DNA from 2 places in the Paenibacillus sp. Y951 genome. Region 2 is predicted to be linked to the other one. Evidence: predicted binding sites of a transcription regulator. Region 2 holds the regulator's gene; the other holds the start of a gene.
The links. Region 2 encodes Rex, which represses fermentation and respiration genes when NADH is low (regulators of the CRP and FNR family bind a similar motif). Its sites were predicted from a motif close to TTGTGAAATATTTCACAA; they were not measured.
Positions count from the first base shown of each region.

Region 1: nadA (quinolinate synthase NadA) is a predicted target of Rex. The motif match lies at 2,274-2,291, and genes of this name have one in related genera.

Region 1 is NZ_JBXCIY010000022.1:43,606-48,053, reverse strand. It holds gene nadB (L-aspartate oxidase) at 1-1,038, opposite strand, end outside; gene nadA (quinolinate synthase NadA) at 1,275-2,213, opposite strand; gene ftsH (ATP-dependent zinc metalloprotease FtsH) at 2,537-4,448, opposite strand, start outside.
Region 2 is NZ_JBXCIY010000001.1:484,109-488,556, forward strand. It holds gene dinG (ATP-dependent DNA helicase DinG) at 1-1,594, shown strand, start outside; gene AC1TPB_RS02610 (redox-sensing transcriptional repressor Rex) at 1,599-2,243, shown strand; gene AC1TPB_RS02615 (amidohydrolase) at 2,236-3,531, shown strand; gene AC1TPB_RS02620 (hypothetical protein) at 3,533-4,060, shown strand; gene AC1TPB_RS02625 (hypothetical protein) at 4,351-4,448, shown strand, end outside.

The sequences.
Region 1 (4,448 bases), on a different contig from region 2:
AGGGGCAACAGGAATCCAATCGGTCGTTAAATCTAAACCATAGTCCAAACAATATTTATAGATCGTTGGGAAACGATGCTTGATTTTCTCTTCAGTTTCATGCGTAATATCAATATATACGAAAGTAGATTTACTCTCTTCCATCTCACTTACGATGGCACGAGCAACAACATCTCGCGGAGCAAGCTCTAATTGTTCATGATATTTGTCCATAAAACGTTCGCCTTTAATATTTCGTAAATAGGCTCCCTCACCACGAACAGCTTCTGAAATTAAGAAGCGTGGCGCACCAGGGTAACATAGCGATGTGGGATGGAATTGAATAAACTCCATATCACGTATATTAGCACCTGCACGATATGCCATAGCAACACCATCTGCCGTAGCAACTTCTGGATTCGTTGTATAGCGATAGAGTTGACCCGAACCGCCAGAGCATAGAACTGTAGCTTTGCCTCGTAAAAATAATCGCTCTCCATTGCTTTTCTGGACAATCGCTCCATAGCAAATACCTTTGTCTGTTACGAGATCAATAACGAAATGATTGTCCCATACATCAATATTAGCATTGGCAATTGCCTTCTCAGAAAGAGCACGTACAATTTCAAATCCTGTAGCATCTCCATTGGCATGCAAAATACGACGCTGACTATGAGCTCCCTCTTGTGTAAGGGCATATTCTCCATTTTCCACGTCGAATTGCGTGCCGAGCTTAATTAGATTTTCTACACCTTCTGGACCTTCATGAACGAGCACATCCACAGCACTATGATCACAAAGGCCCGCACCTGCTACTATTGTGTCCTGCAAATGATATTCGGGTGAATCATCTGCTGATATAACCGCTGCAATGCCACCTTGCGCATAACGAGTATTGCTATCCAGCAATGACTTTTTCGTAATCACCACAACAGATTGCCCTTTACTAGAACGAAGCGCCGTAAACAAACCGGCAATTCCTGCTCCGATTACAATCACATCAGTATCCACTACCGGCAAGCTCTGAATATCTATATCCACTAAGTATCTTGGAATCATTGTTGTACCCTCCGAACTTCCTCTACGTGCACGTTCAGCTACTTCCAATCGAGGTTCAAAGAGCGGGCTTTCGAAAGCCGAGAAGAGGGAGCGCTACTTGAGAAAGGAGGACACTCCAGTGTACGTTATTGGTACACGAGTCCCACACTTCCCAAGTTCGCTTCCTATTCGACGTCGAGTAACCTACGAAGCATACCCATCGTTATCAAAGTCCGCTTTTTGAACTTCCTCTACGGTTACTTTACAAGTAACATGCGCTCCAATGATAAACGTGCTTGGTCAGCCACATGAGGCGGAACATAAATTTGAGGCTGCATCGTTTCCAGACATTTCACAAGCTTTTTCAAATTATTAACCTTCATGTTCGGACATACTAAATATTTTGAAGCGAAGTTGAATGTTTTACCCGGACTATCAAGACGTAATTGATAGCCAGTTCCATCTTCTGTACCTACAATAAACTCTTGGCATGGTGATTCTTTACAATATTTCAAAATGGCTGTTGTACTTCCTACAAAGTCTCCAAGCGCTACTACTTCTGGACGACATTCAGGATGTACAACAAATTGTGCATTAGGATATTTCGCTTTCATTTCTTCTACATCTTTGACGGTTAGCATATCATGCGTATTGCAATAGCCTTCCCAAATAATCATTTTTTTGTCTGTATTTTGTTGAACATAATGACCAAGGTTTTTATCTGGCACCCAGATGACTTCGTCACCTTCTACAGAATTGACAACATTCAATGCGTTGGCAGATGTACAACAAATGTCTGTTTCAGCTTTAATCTCAGCTGATGAGTTAATATATGTGACAACGGTCGCATTAGGATGCTGTGCCTTTAGCTTACGAAGACCATCAACATTAACCATATCCGCCATCGGACAACCTGCTCGTTCATCAGGAATAATGACTGTTTTGTTAGGCGCAAGAATTTTTGCACTCTCGCCCATAAAGTGAACACCGCAAAATACAATAACTTCAGCATCAGTTTGAGCAGCTTTTTGAGCTAATAGAAACGAATCCCCACGAAAATCGGCAACCTCTTGAATTTCATCACGTTGATAATAATGTGCTAATATAATTGCATTTCTTTCTTTCTTCAGCTCCATAAGACGTTCACGCAATTGACGATTCTGTTCTTGTTTGCGTTCTAGCGCTAATGTTTCCACTCTAGATCCTCTCCTCTATGCACAATGGTTTTGTTACTATTTACAATAGCAATAACGACTTTGTGAATTCATGCACTTACTCTACAAGTCGCTTCCTATACATTTTACAAAAGTAATTAAAGATAAACGATTCAAGATTTAATTTACATGTGTTAACCCGTCATGTCAATGGAGTAAGCAGCAAATGTTCATCATTCCTTAACATTTAAATAATGTAAGGCTGATTTGCTCGCTTTAAAGCTCAGTAATTTCAATTAAAACAAAAAGACTGTTCTCTTCAACAATCTTACCGTTGAAGAGAACAGTCTTGCTATTTATTATAATTAATCTTTTTTGTTATCATCATCTACCGGATTGTTCGGAATCGGGTCCTGCTCTGTTACAGACTCTTCATCTTCACGTGGTTGAATGCGAACTTTCACATCACCGATCTCATCGATAATTGGTGCTGCTTCCGATTCTACGATCGCTTCAGTTGAAGCACCGCCAGCAAACGGAGCTGGTAAGTGACCTGTTTCAAGCAATGACTTAATTTGCTCGATTTCCAACGTCTCAACATCAAGCAATGTCGTTGCAATAGCATGCATCTCTTTGCTCTTCTCGTTAAGAAGGTCTCTCGTACGGTTATAACATTCGTTAATAATCGCTTGCATTTCTTGGTCAATCTCATATGCGATCGCATCTGAGTAATTTTGTTCGTGACCAATGTCACGTCCTAAAAATACAGAACCTTGCTGCGAGCTACCGAATTGCATTGGTCCTAGTTTATCGCTCATACCATACTCCATAATCATGCTACGAACAATAGCTGTAGCTTGCTTGAAGTCACTGTATGCACCTGTACCAATTTCCCCAATGAAGATTTCCTCGGCAACACGACCTGCTAACAGACCACATACGCGATCTAGTAGCTCGTTCTTCGTTACAAGCATACGATCTTCTTTTGGCAGCATGATTACATATCCGCCAGCACGTCCACGAGGAATGATCGTAACTTTGTGAACTTGATCTGCATGCTCTAGGTAGTAGCCTGCAATCGTGTGTCCAGCTTCATGATAAGCAACAATGCGCTTCTCACGATCACTAATAACACGACTCTTCTTCTCTGTACCTACGATAACACGATCAATCGCATCATCGATATCAACCATATTTATTTCCTTCTTATTACGACGAGCAGCAAGTAATGCTGCTTCATTCAGAAGGTTTTCAAGATCAGCACCACTGAATCCAGTTGTACGTTTCGCAATAGTAGCTAAATTTACTTCACTTGTAAGTGGCTTATTACGCGCATGTACCTTCAACACGTCTTCACGACCTCTAACGTCAGGACGATCTACCGTAATTTGACGGTCAAAACGACCTGGACGAAGTAACGCTGGATCCAAGATATCAGCACGGTTCGTTGCAGCGATAATAATAATACCTTCGTTAGCACCGAAACCATCCATTTCTACTAGCATTTGGTTCAACGTTTGTTCACGCTCATCATGACCACCGCCAAGACCAGCTCCACGTTGACGACCTACTGCATCGATCTCATCGATGAAGATAATACATGGTGCATTTTTCTTCGCATTCTCGAACAAGTCACGAACACGAGAAGCACCAACACCGACGAACATTTCCACGAAGTCAGAACCTGAAATACTAAAGAATGGTACGCCAGCTTCTCCAGCAACTGCTCTTGCCAGCAATGTTTTACCTGTACCTGGAGGTCCTACAAGAAGTACCCCTTTCGGAATACGAGCACCTACCAAGTTGAACTTACGAGGATCTTTCAAGAAATCAACCACTTCGATAAGTTCTTGTTTCTCTTCATCTGCACCTGCAACATCTTGGAACGTAACTTTTTTCTTGTCTTCCGTATAAAGCTTGGCTTTGCTCTTACCAAAGTTCATCACTTTGCCGCCGCCACCTTGAGCTTGATTCATTAAGAAGAAGAACAATACGAAAATTAAGATGAACGGTATTAATGTTACTAAGAAGTTAGACCAGAAACTTGGTGTCTTCATCTTCTCATGTTTTAATGTGAATCCATATTCATTACGAAGTTCTTCAAGTTGTGGAACAGAACTAGTTGCGGCACGAGATGTAAAGCTTTGACTACTAACATCTGCTGGCACCTGTGTATACTTACCTGTTACAAAGTAGGATTGATCTTCAAACCTCAAAACTAATTCTGCCACATTCCCTGATTCGATTGCTGTAATTAGCTGATCGTATCTCAAAGGT
Region 2 (4,448 bases):
ACGTTGTTATTATCATCGTGCAAAGCATGAATCGACGATATCTGATGTTTGTATTACGAATCATTCGATGATTTTTACAGATATTCAAGCCGATCATCGACTTTTACCTGGTTACACCAATCTCATATTAGATGAAGCACATCATCTTGAGGAAGTTGCTGGCAAACATCTTGGTAACCAAATGACCTATACTTCGTATATATATGCAATGAACATGCTGTATAAAGACATGCGAACAGGAGTGCTTCCATCGCTTCGTATTCGGATTCAAGAGGATGGGGACGACCATACTGCTGCATGGAATGAAGTTATAGATAGTGCCTATCCACAACTTCAAGATATGAAAGAGCATTGGGATAAGTTGTTCGAATGGCTCTACAGTATTGTTAGTTCCGATGCGACGCAAAGTAATGAGGCAGAATCTGTTGGTACAGCAAGTATGGTGCTGCGATTGGATCGTCATAAGCTGCCGCATGAATGGAACGAAGCGATGGAAGTGGAAAATAATTTCCATGTATTGCTGTCGCGATTTGTAAAGTCAATTGAAAAGCTTTCGAATGAAGTGAAAGAAAGACTTGATGAAGATACAGGCCTGCAAAGCATTCTCATTGATTTAAATGGTGTATTACGTGATTTGAGCAGAATTAAAGACGAATTGCGGATGTTTATGAAGCTTGAACAAGAAGATTATGTGTACTGGATGGAAGGAACGCAAGCGTATAAGTTCAGATCATTACAGCTATATTCAGCTCCAGTTGATGTAAGCGGATTGTTGAAAAAATATTTGTTTGAAGTGAAAGATACTGTCGTTATGACATCTGCTACATTATCTATTCAGAAAAATTTTGAATATATTGCCGAGCAGCTTGGATTATCGTCATATGAAAACTCCAATCGGTTAAAAGCAGTCATGCTTGATTCACCATTTAATTATCGTGAGCAGGCTTTAGTTATTATCCCGCGTGATTTCCCTGTCTTGAAGGGTGCTCATGTTGACGCGGCATATTTGGATAAATTAGTAGGCTCATTAGCGGAAAGTGCACAGACACTCGGTGGGAAAATGCTGATCTTATTCACTTCATATCGATTGTTAAAGCAAGTATATGATCCGCTGAAAGCAACGCTGCAAGGTAGCAATATTCAAGTGCTGGGACAAGGTGTTGATAGTAATAATCGCACGAAATTAACGCGTAGATTTTTGCAAAATCAAGCATCGGTGTTGCTCGGTACAAGCAGCTTTTGGGAAGGCGTAGATATCCCTGGAGAAGCGTTGCAATGTCTTGCGATTGTGCGACTGCCATTCCAACCACCTAATCATCCACTTGTTGAGGCGAAGTCGGAATTGCTAGTGAAGCAGAAGAAAAATCCATTTATGAAATTATCGATCCCGCAAGCCGTTATTCGCTTTAAGCAAGGCTTTGGTAGGTTAGTTCGTACAGCTACTGACAAAGGGATTGTAATCATATATGATACTAGAGTAATTGAAGCTTATTATGGTAAACATTTTTTATATTCATTACCTGCTCCGAAAATCGAGACGATGCATACAAGTCAGATGGCCAAGCGGATGGAAGAGTGGTTAAAGGAGGATTGAACGGATGAAGCAAACAAAAATTTCTGAAGCTGTTGTTAGAAGATTACCTATCTATTTGCAAGTACTTCATGAATTGAAAAGTCGTGAAATTGGGACGGTTTCCTCACAAGATCTCGGTAATCGATTAGACCTCAATCCAGCACAAATTCGAAAAGACCTTGCTTACTTCGGTGATTTCGGACGTAAAGGAATAGGATATGAAGTAGATTACTTGATTGATAAAATACGTCATATACTTAAAATTAATCAGACTATTAATGTAGCTTTGATCGGTGCTGGTAACCTAGGGCATGCATTATGTAATTATAACAAGTACAGTAATGATAATATGCAAATTGTTGCTGTGTTTGATAATGTTGAAAATAAAGCGGGTTCAAAAATTAATAACTTAACCGTTCAGCCGATGTCTGAATTAGCGAAAACAATCGATGAACTTAATATTCGTATTGGTATTATTACTGTTCCTGCTTCTGAAGCACAAAATGTTGCTAATCAATTAACTGAAACAAGAATTGAAGGTATCCTTAATTTTGCTCCAACAATATTACGTGTGCCAGATCATGTTCGGATCCAATATGCTGATTTTACGAAGGAATTATTGAGCTTAGCTTACTATTTGAATAATAAAGAGGTGGCCGACGATGAGTAAAATATGGGTTGAAAACGGTTTGTTCGTTACGATGGCAGGTGCAACACCTGAAGTGTTAAGTGGGCATATGATCGTAACAGATGATGTCATCACATATATCGGTGCAGATCGTCCAGAAAATGTAACAGATGCCGAGCGTGTAGATGGTAAAGGATTAGTGTTCATGCCTGGTTTAGTGAATACACATGGTCATGCAGCGATGACATTACTTCGCGGTTTCTCAGATGATTTGAACTTACAAGTGTGGCTACAAGAAAAAATGTGGCCGATGGAAGAAAAATATGTTGATCAAGATACACGGGCAGGAAGTAATCTTGCGATTGCTGAAATGCTGCTAAGTGGTACAACAACATTTGTAGATATGTATGATCGCATGGATCAAGTCGCTGAAGCTTCGGTGCAAGCAGGTATTCGTGCTTTTCTTACTAGAGGAGTCATCGGACTTTGTCCACCTGAAGTACAAACAGCCAAATTAGAAGATGCAATTTCATTTGCAAAACAATGGAATGGTCAAGGGGATGGAAGAATATCTACAATGCTTTCGCCGCATTCACCTTATACTTGCCCTCCAGATTATATCGCTCGTATTGTACAAGCTGCACATGATCTGAATTTGCCGTTACATACTCATATGTCAGAGACGAAAGCTGAAGTGCAGCAGAATGTAGATGAGTACGGAAAACGTCCAGTTGCGCATCTGGATGAGCTAGGCTTCTTCTCACGTCCAGCATTATTAGCGCATGCTGTTCATCTAACGGATGAGGAAATTGAACTGTTAGCAGCAAGAGGTGCATCAATTTCTCATAATCCGATTAGTAACTTAAAGCTAGCAAGTGGTGTAGCAAGAGTACCGGAACTATTGAAAGCTGGTGTGAAGCTTTCGCTTGGTACTGATGGTGTTGCAAGTAATAATAACTTAGATCTATTCCAAGAAATAAGAGCTGCTGCATTGCTTCATAAAGGAGTGTCAGGTGATCCGACTGTAGTTCCTGCTTATACAGCTCTGCAGCTTGGAACGTCAATGGGTGCCGAAGCCATCTGGAACTCGCAAATCGGTACGCTTGAAGTTGGAAAAAAAGCTGACTTTATTGCAATTAATATCGATCAACCACATTTCTTCCCACGTACTGATCTTATTTCTCATCTTGTCTATGCAGCTAATGGTCGTGATGTAGCTCATGTATGGATTGATGGTAAGCAAGTTGTTAGTAATAGAAAGTTACTTACGATGGATGAGGAGAAAGTTCGCTACGAGGCGCAAGCTAGCTTTGAGCGTCTGTTGAAATAAGATGAGAGCCATTGAAAAGAAACGATCCCCTTGGATGACGCCACGCAAATGGATAGCTTTCAGTATATTGCTTTTCATTGTTATTATTGTGTTACTCGTTATGTTTTATCGTAATATTCAGATGGATCGTTGGAATGAAAAAGATGAAGTCCGTGCAAGTCTTGCTCAGCAATATGATCTTTCCACTGAAAATTATCTTGAAAAATATATATGGGAAGAACAGTATTGGATAGTGCTGGCGGAAACATTGGATGGACAAGAGCAGTATGCGGTATGGCAAGATAATAACATATTAGCCTCAGCGAATACGAACGCTATTGTTTCATCTGAAGTTGTCTTACAAAAGCTACAATCATCTAAGCCAACTGCAAAAAACGTTACGATAAAGGAAGCATATTTGGCAAATCAGCTAGCGTGGGAAGTTCATTATGGCGAGGATGATAGCAATTATATTATCTATGCCTTCTATGCAATGAGCGATGGAACTTTAATAGATGAATATACAATTCCTAAGGAAACGAGATCATAACGATCTCGTTTCCTTTATTTATGTTGTAAAATCGTATAGCAAACATGATATACTATTTGCTATAAAGGTAGTTCAAAACGTGGGCTTTGATAACGATGAGTGTGCTTCGAAGATTACTCGACGTCGAATAAGAAGCGAACTTGGAAAGTACGGTTCGCGTGTACGTAATCATGTACACTTGCGCTTCCGCTTTTCTCAAGTAGCGCTCCATCTTCTCGATTCTGAAAGCCCACGTTTTGAACTTTTATTTAATTAGGAAGTACAACAAATTGATAATTGAGGTGGACTAATTGCAAAATTTTAAGCTAAAGCCAATGATTATCGCATTTTTAGTTACGATTATAGTTGTAGTTACTGGTGGATTTACTTATCAGTATGTAGCTCAGCA